Regions from separate parts of the Nocardioides sp. NPDC006273 genome, predicted to be linked through region 2. Evidence: riboswitches for the same ligand, from Rfam matches in the RefSeq annotation. Region 2 holds a riboswitch; the other holds the start of a gene.

Region 1 (4,408 bases), on a different contig from region 2:
TCCAAGCCGAGGGCGACCTCGGGTCGTGGCAGCTGCCGGCGACCTACGACGACGGGCCGATGCTCCACGAGGTGACACGGGCGCAGGGGCTGGAGGGGATCGTGTCCAAGCGGCGTGGCAGCCGCTACCGGCCCGGTGAGCGCAGCAAGGACTGGGTGAAGCTCGCCCACCGCTACCGGGCATCGCTCGTGGTCGGCGGCTGGCGACCCGAGGTGGGCACCGAGGGCGGCACCGAGCGTCTCGGCGCCCTGCTCGTCGGACAGCCGACGCCCGACGGGCTGATCTACCGCGGAAGGGTCGGCAGCGGCATCACCGGCAAGCGGGCCCAGCGGCTCGGGGAACTGCTCCGCGAGACCGGGCGCAGCCCCTTCGCCGGCCCCGACGTCGACCCCGACGGGGGAGTGCCGACGGTGGATGCCCGCGGCACCCACTGGGTCGAGCCGCTCCTCGTCGTGGAGGTGGAGACCCACGGCACCGCCGTCGCGGCGGCGAGCTACCAGGGCCGGCTGCGGCAGCCGAGCTTCATCGGGATCAGGGACGACGTCTCACCGGAGGATCTGTGATGGTCGAACGAGAAGAGGTACGCGTCGAGGTCGACGGCCGGGTGCTGACGCTGACCAGCCTCAGCAAGGTGCTCTATCCCCGCACCGGAATGACGAAGGGCGAGGTGCTCAACTACTACGCCCAGGTGGCGCCGGCGATCCTGCCGCAGCTCGAGAACCGCGCCGTGACGCGGATCCGCTGGCCGCACGGCATCGGCGACATGTCGTTCTTCGAGAAGAACGCACCGGCTGGCACACCCAGCTGGGTCCGCACGGTCATCGTTCCGACAACGGGATCCCGAACCGCCGACCACAAGGAGGGAACACTCACCTTTCCGGTCCTCGACAGCCTCGCCGCCCTCACCTGGGCCGCCAACCTCTCCGCGCTGGAGCTGCACGTCCATCAGTGGACGGTCGGCGCCGACGGCACCCCGGCCGGTGCGAACCGGATCGTGATCGACCTCGACCCCGGCGAGCCGGCCGGTCTCCAGGAGTGTTGCGAGGTGGCGCTGCTGGTGCGCGAGGCGCTCGGCGCCCGCGACCTCGCCGCGGCTCCGGTGCTCAGCGGCAGCAAGGGCCTGCATCTGTACGCCGCCCTGCCGGAGCCCGTCGAGCCGGACGCGGCCACGGCGCTGGCCAAGGAGATCGCCGAGGACCTACAGAAGGCGAACCCGAGCAAGGTGACCGCGACGATGACCAAAAGCCGCAGGTCAGGCAAGGTTTTCCTGGACTGGTCGCAGAACTCCGGCTCGAAGACGACCATCTGTCCCTACTCGCTGAGAGGCAAGGACACCCCGACGGTGGCAGCTCCCGTCACCTGGGACGAGGTCACCGAAGGAGCCGAGGATCCGCTCGGTATCGAGCAGCTCGGACCTAACAATGTGATCACGCGCTTATCTGAAAGGGGGGATCTCTTCACAAGCCCTACGGGCCTGTAACTATTGTTCTCTTCATGTCTAACTCCGTGCTCGTCGTAGAAGACCAAGAGGACATCGCCGCTCCGCTGGTGCGCACGCTCCAGCGTGAGGGGTACGACGTCACCTGGGTCGACTCCGGCAAGAAGGCGCTGGAGCTGCTGGCGCCCCCCTACGAGGCCGAGCTCGTGCTGCTCGACCTCGGCCTTCCCGACATGGACGGGCTCGAGGTCTGCAAGGCCGCGCGGGACAACGGCTACGAGGGCGGGATCATGATCCTCACCGCTCGGGACGCCGAGATCGACCTGGTGGTCGGCCTCGACGCCGGTGCCGACGACTACCTGGCCAAGCCGTTCGCGCTGGCCGTCCTCCAGGCCCGGGTCCGCGCACTGCTGCGCCGCTCGGGTCCGGACGAGCCCGGCGGCGACGACGACGCGCTGCGCATCGACGTGGCTGCCCACCGGGTCTACGCCGGTGAGCGCGAGGTGACGCTGACCGGCAAGGAGTTCGCGCTCCTGGCCGTGCTGGCCGCCTCCCGCGACAAGGTCGTCTCCCGTGACCGGCTGATGGCCGAGGTCTGGGACGAGAACTGGTACGGCTCGACGAAGACGCTCGACGTCACCGTCGGACGACTGCGCCAGAAGCTCGAGGCGGCCGGTGTGCAGGAGAAGGTCGTCGCCGTCCGCGGGGTCGGATTCCGGCTCGAAGCGGCGGAGTGAGACCCGCTCGGACCTGGTCTCAAACGGCCGTCTGCCGGTGAGATGACTCACAAACGACGGTAAAACCACGCGTGAACACGTGGTTTCCGCCCCAAATGCGCACATTCCGGATTGGATCCGCTTGAGTTGCCATGTCACCTTGGTTGAGCCGTGCAGAATGCACGACCGGCCCCGGTACACGCCGAATCCTGTCCCTCCGGAAGCCGGCCCCTACTACTGAACCCCCTTACCCCTCACACTCAGCAGTACGTATGGGACAGGAGCGGGGGACCCAAGATCCACGCGACTAACTCGGACGGTCGCTCGGGGTGAAGCCATCGCAAGATGGCCGGGCAACCTTTCTGGCCCGAACCCGACAGCTCACCTCGCAGGCGTGGGAAGGAACTCACGCATGTCCAAGTCCGTATCCCGTCCTGCCCATCGAGGCACGACTCGCCCCTTCCGGGCGCTGAACCTATCCATCGCCCGGACGATCACAGGATCGCTCAGCGGCCACGGAAAGCTCCTCGGTCGCGTCACCCTCGCCAGCGGCATCGCCGCAGGTGCCCTGGTGGCGGTGCCCGCTGCCAACGCCGCCCCGCCCGCCGACAAGCCGAACCTCGAGTCGGCCACGGTGGTGGAGGCTCCGATCCTGGAGGCCTCGGCCACCCCCACGGCGATGCTCACCGACGTCAAGCAGCTCGAGAGGGCTGTCGAGGCGCAGCAGCGCAAGGCCGAGGCAGCCCGTAAGGCTGCCGAGGCGAAGCGCAAGGCAGCGATCGCGGCCAAGAAGGCCGCGGAAGAGAAGAAGAGGGCCGAAGCAAAGGCGGCGGCGGAGGCCAAGGCCTTCGCCGCGAGCCAGCAGGGCAAGATCGAGCGCGCGATCAGCGTCGCCTCGGAGCAGATCGGTGACCCGTACGTCTGGGGTGCCACCGGGCCGAGCGCGTTCGACTGCTCCGGCCTGACGCAGTACGCCTTCAGCGCCGCCGGTATCGAGCTGCCCCGGGTCTCGCGGGACCAGGCCGCTGCGCTGCCGTCGGTGCCGAACGACCAGATCCAGCGCGGTGACCTGATGTTCTGGGGCAGCCCCGTCTACCACGTGGGCATCTTCCTGCGCTGGGAGAACGGCCAGGCGATCATGCTGCACGCTCCCAAGCCGGGAACCGCTGTTCGTGAGGAGGCTGCCTGGGACGGCTGGTTCGCCGGCTCGATCCATCAGGCCTGAGGTCTCTCCGGCCCGTTTCGACGGGCTCACGCCGATATATCCCTTCTGGCGACATCCCCATGGCGCTCGCCCTCCGGTTCCCCATGCCGGAGGGCGAGCGCATCTGTGAGGGGGCGGCGAATCGGGTGGCGAACCACCGGTCAAGTAACCTGTAGTACGTGGCAGGCCCCGAATTCGACACCGAGATCAAGCAGCTCCAGGCAACGATGCAGACCATCGGCCAGGTGCTGGACCTGGACGCGATGCGCACGGAGATCGCCGACCTCGGCGAGCAGGTCGCCGCGCCCGACCTCTGGGATGATCAGGACAACGCCACCCGCGTCACCGGACGTCTCTCCCTGCTGCAGGGAGAGCTCAACAAGTTCACCGAGCTCAACACCCGCATCGACGACCTCGCGCTGATGGTCGAGATGGCTCAGGAGGAGGGCGACGCCGACTCGCTCGCCGATTCCGAGGCCGAGCTGAGCCGGGTCAAGAAGTCCGTCGAGAGCCTGGAGATCCGCACCCTGCTCTCGGGGGAGTACGACTCCCGCGAGGCCGTGATCACGATCCGCTCCGGCGCGGGCGGCGTCGACGCCGCCGACTTCGCCGAGATGCTGATGCGGATGTACGTCCGCTGGGCCGAGCAGCACAAATACCCGGTCGAGGTCTTCGACACCTCCTACGCCGAGGAGGCCGGGCTCAAGTCCGCCACCTTCGCGATCCACGCTCCCTACGCCTACGGCACCCTCTCGGTCGAGGCCGGCACCCACCGTCTGGTCCGGATCAGCCCCTTCGACAACCAGGGCCGCCGGCAGACCTCCTTCGCCGCGGTCGAGGTCGTGCCCGTCCTCGAGCAGACCGACGAGATCGACCTCGACGAGAACGACATCAAGGTCGACGTCTACCGCTCCTCGGGTCCCGGCGGCCAGTCGGTCAACACCACCGACTCGGCGGTCCGGCTGACCCACCTCCCCACCGGCACCGTGGTCTCCTGCCAGAACGAGAAGTCGCAGCTGCAGAACAAGGCCGCCGCGATGATCGTTCTCA
Region 2 (4,408 bases):
CCAGCATCCGCTCCAGCTCCTCGGCCGCGAACACGTCCCGTTCGTCGGGCAGCTCGAGTGCGCCACCGGGATAGGGCTGCCACGGGATCAGCAGCCAGGCGAGCACCACGAACGCGACCGTCCCGACAGCGAGAACCACCCAGGACGTACGTCTTGTTGCGATCACGCCGCCACCCCCGTAGCGCAAGCGCCAGGATACGGACGCGGCGGCGTGTTGCACGCAAGGCTCACTCGCTGACGCTCGCTCACGCCGCAGAGTCTGACAGATGGGTCCGCCAGCGGGCCGTCAGCTCGTCCTCCCCGAAGCCGAAGCTGCTCTGCAGGGACTTCTCCAGAGCGATGCCACGCCCGGTCTCCTCGTAGAGATCGACCAGAGCCTCCTCACCGCCGGCCTCGGCGAGCACCTCGCAGGCGAGCCAGGCGGCTTCGTACTCCGCACCGAAGTGCTCCGAGCGGGTGTTGAACTCGGCCTTGCCCGGCAGATGGTCGGGCGCGCCGTTCTCGCGGACCTGGGCGAGGATCTGTCCGGCGGTCTTGCTCAGCGGGAGAGTGGTGTCGCGAAGCGCGACGTAGTCGGCGAAGCCCTCGACCAGCCACATCGGCCGGTTGGTGCCGGTCGGGGCGTCGGTGGCCGCGTGGGTCGCCTCGTGGGTGATGACCACCTGGGCGCCGGGGGCGTCCAGGTCGCCGATGACGCCCTGGTTGACCCACACATGCAGCGGTGTTCCGGCCTTCGTGGAGCCGTCGACCGTCGCGGTCACCGCGGCGACCGCGGAGTAGGCCCCGGGCTGCGCGCCGAGCGCCCACTCGAGTCCGGCCGCGGGCACCTCGAGGACCAGGCGGGGATCGTCCCAGGAGATCACCTTGCGAACCTCGTCGACCGCGGTCGCGGCCAGCTCGGCGTAGCGGTCGGCGACGTCGGCGGATGCTTGGACGACCACGAGGGTGGAGTCGGTGCGCCGCACCTCGACCGGGCCGCTGAGCCACAGCGGCAGCCGGGTGCCCCGGGCCGCCGAGAACCCGGTGATCGCGCCGTCGGCGTCGAACCCGACCTTCAGCTCCTCGGTCAGCACCGGATCCCCGGGCGTGCGCCACGACATCTCGACGTCGGCGGTCCAAGAGCCGTCCGCTGCCACGTTGCCCGACTCGGCGACATACTTGGCGGTGACGTCCTCGACGCCGATGGCGTGTGCGTTGCGCACCGCCACCGAGACGGTGTCCTCGCCGTCGGGCTCCGCCCCCTCACGTACGCCGGTGACCAGCTCCTCCAGCGAGACCCGGGCGTTTGCGGTGTCGGCGCGCACGACCGGGGCGGCAGTCGGGGTCGGCGCCACGTACTCGCCGCCGCCGGTCAGCCGCCAGCCGACGAAGCCCGCCAGCAGCATCACCAGCACGAGACCGGCCCCGATCAGGGCCGGTCGGGCCTGAAGGCGGGATAGAAGAGAGCCGACCGTTCGCACCTGCGAACGATCGGCCTCTTCGGGGTCCTGGGTCAAGTGGTTCCTGAGCCTGTCGAACGGCTCAGCCCGGGCGGACCGCGCCCGTGTAGGGCATCTGGTCGATCGGCGAGACCTTCACACCGGTGCTCGGGTTGGACGCGTGCACCATCATGCCGTTGCCGATGTAGATGCCGACGTGGCTGATCGGGCTGTAGAAGAAGACCAGGTCACCCGGAGCGAGCTGGCCGCGCGAGACCTGGGGTCCGCTGCTGTACTGCGCAGAGGAGGAGTGCGGGAGCCCGACACCGGCCTGGCCCCAGGCACCCATGGTGAGACCGGAGCAGTCCCACGAGGCGGTGCCGGTGGCGCCGTAGACGTAGGCGTCGCCGACCTGGGCGAGGGCGTAGTCGACGGCCACCTTCGCGCGCCCGGAGGGCGGCGGGAGGTTGGCCGGGATGCCCGCACCGGCGCCGGCTGCCTGGAACTCCTCGAGCTCGTCGGCCTCGAGCTCGTCGAGCTCGGCCTGAGCGGCCTCGAACTTCTTGTCGATCTCGCTCTTCTTCTTCTGCATGGTCGTCTTGACCTTGGCCATCTCGGCCTTGCTCTCCTCGGTCGCCTCCCGGCGCACGTGGAGGGCCTCTGCCTCGGTGTTGTACCGAGCCAGCAGGTCGCCCTGCAGAGCGTTGTAGGACGAGACGGTGGAGAGCCCGGCGAGGAACTCCTGCGGGTCCTCGGAGGTGATCACCTGGCCGACGGCGGAGACGTCGGAGCCCTCGAACTGCCGCAGCACGGAGTCACGGAGCTCGGCCCGGATCTTGTCCAGCTCCTTGCTCTGCCGCTTCTCGTCGGCGCTGAGGTCCTTGAGCTGGTCCTTGATGTCCTGCAGCCGCAGCTTGGCGTTGCTGTAGTCCTCGTTGGCTGCCTCGGCCTGGGTGTAGAGCTTGTCGACCTTCTCGCGAACGTCGTCGATGTCTGGTTCGGCCTGGGCGGGGGTCGCGGCGGGAATGATCCCGGCGACACCGATGGCGGCGATGCCGGCTGCTCCGGCAATGAGTCGCTTCCGGTCGCGTGTCACGAGCGGACGGTCTCCTTGTGTAGTCGTTGACGCCTACCGGGTGAGCTGACGGGTTCAGGCACGACCTGCCCTACCACCGCTCCTCGACCTGAGCTTCCAGATCGTCCTCGCGGCGGATGCACCCCAGGTGATCGCACTCCATGTTGCGGCGTACGACCGGTGTGGTTCCCCGGCTCCTGGCCCACCCCGAAGCGGACCTGGATTGAGCGCGGCACCCGCGTGGGCCGGTTGACCCACTTCCACGAGCGCCAATTCCCTGCGCACACTAGCCGACGCCATCCCCCACCTGCCAACCACCCACGCCCAAAAGTTCGGCTACATACCCTCCACCAATGGCAGAGCCACCATCCGCAGCGGCGGGACCAGGCCACCATCGGCGAGCACGTCGAGCGCCCGGCGCTCCTCGTCCTCGATCAGCTCCGGAGGAGTGATGAGCTCCGGGGGCGGGCCCAGCAGCACGGTGACCACGCAGTCGTGGCACGCCAGTCCCCGCACCAGGCAGGTGTCACAGTCGATTCTCGTCGTCATGTGAGTGACGGTCTCACCGAGCACCGACATTTTTGCTTTCGTACGGTTGCGTCCGGCGTGTCATCACCATCGCAGCGGAGTATTCGAGGCGGCGATCGCGGACCGGGTCCCTACACTTGAACCATGGAGGTCTCCGCGTACGCGACGCTCCCCGACACGGTCCGGGGGCGCATCGTCGCGCTCACGGCCGGGGTGCTTCCCGACGTGGCGCGTCTCCCACCCGCGCTCAAGCGGATCGCCGACTTCGCGCCCGCCCGGCGCGCCAAGGCCGGTGGCGCGATGATCGCCTCGGTGCTGGACGGCGACGACGAGGTGCGGGAGAAGATCGGGAGCCAGCTGCGCCCGGCGTACGTCACCGAGGGCTCCCCCGACGACCTCGTCCTGCCCGAGGAGCCGACGGAGGCGGCCGCCGTCCTCTGGCTCGTGCGCCCCGACGGCTGGGAGGTCTCGCTCAAGGAGGCCCTGGACCGGCTCGAAGCCGCCGCCGTGCCTGCGGTCGACGCCGAGGTCGCCCGCCTGCGCGTCAAGCTCGCCGCGGCCGAGGACGAGATCCGTGAGGTGCGTGCCGACCGCAAGGTCCGCATCGACGACCTCAAGGCCGACAACACCGCTCTGCGGCGCAAGCTCGGGGAGGCCCGGGCCGCCGCCCGCGAGGCCGGCACCGGACTGGACGAGGCGCTGACCGAGGCCCGTGCTGCGCTCTCCCGCGCCGAGGACGAGCTCTCCGCGCGCGACCGCCAGCTGCGCCAGCTCCGCAGCCAGATCGACAAGCTGGAGCGCGAGGCGGCCGCCGAGCGGCGTACGTCCAAGACGGATCGCGAGGACGCCTCGCTGCGGGCCCGGTTCCTGCTCGACACCCTGCTCGACGCCGCGGGCGGGCTCCGACGTGAGCTCGCGCTGCCTCCCGTCACCGGCACCCCGGGCGAGCGGGTGGAGTCCGAGCTGGCCTCGGCCGACCCCGTCGCCGGAGCCGGAGTGACCAGCAGCGCCCACCTCGAGCAGTTCCTGGCCATGCCGCGGGTCCGGCTGATCGTGGACGGCTACAACGTCTCCAAGGCCCTGTGGCCCGGCTCGGCGCTCGATGCCCAGCGGCTTCGGCTGCTGCGGGCGATCGCGCCGATCGCCGCCCGCACCGGCGCCGAGACGACCGTCGTCTTCGACGCCCACTCGGCGTCCGTACGCCCCACCGCCGTGCCGCCTCGTGGCGTCAAGGTCCTCTTCTCCCCTGAGGGCGTCATCGCCGACGACGTCATCCGCGACCTCGTCGACGCCGAGCCCTCCGGCCGCATCGTCCTGGTCGCGACCGACGACGCCGAGGTCGTCAAGGACGTACGCCGCGCCGGCGCCCGCACCGTCCCGCTCGCCT

The links. Region 2 has a riboswitch for cyclic di-AMP ahead of ABZZ22_RS11405 (NlpC/P60 family protein). Riboswitches for the same ligand answer to the same signal wherever they lie in the genome.
Region 1: it holds a riboswitch for cyclic di-AMP, as region 2 does, so the genes downstream of both, ABZZ22_RS06765 (C40 family peptidase) here and ABZZ22_RS11405 (NlpC/P60 family protein) in region 2, are expected to answer to the same signal.

Annotation. Positions count from the first base shown of each region.
Region 1 is NZ_JBEXSD010000010.1:70,986-75,393, reverse strand. It holds gene ABZZ22_RS06780 (DNA ligase) at 1-563, shown strand, start outside; gene ligD (non-homologous end-joining DNA ligase) at 563-1,480, shown strand; gene ABZZ22_RS06770 (response regulator transcription factor) at 1,495-2,175, shown strand; cyclic di-AMP (ydaO/yuaA leader) riboswitch at 2,388-2,561, shown strand; gene ABZZ22_RS06765 (C40 family peptidase) at 2,567-3,379, shown strand; gene prfB (peptide chain release factor 2) at 3,538-4,408, shown strand, end outside.
Region 2 is NZ_JBEXSD010000021.1:6,234-10,641, reverse strand. It holds gene ABZZ22_RS11415 (M48 family metallopeptidase) at 1-166, opposite strand, end outside; gene ABZZ22_RS11410 (hypothetical protein) at 246-1,496, opposite strand; gene ABZZ22_RS11405 (NlpC/P60 family protein) at 1,522-2,514, opposite strand; cyclic di-AMP (ydaO/yuaA leader) riboswitch at 2,530-2,733, opposite strand; gene ABZZ22_RS11400 (hypothetical protein) at 2,830-3,042, opposite strand; gene ABZZ22_RS11395 (NYN domain-containing protein) at 3,166-4,408, shown strand, end outside.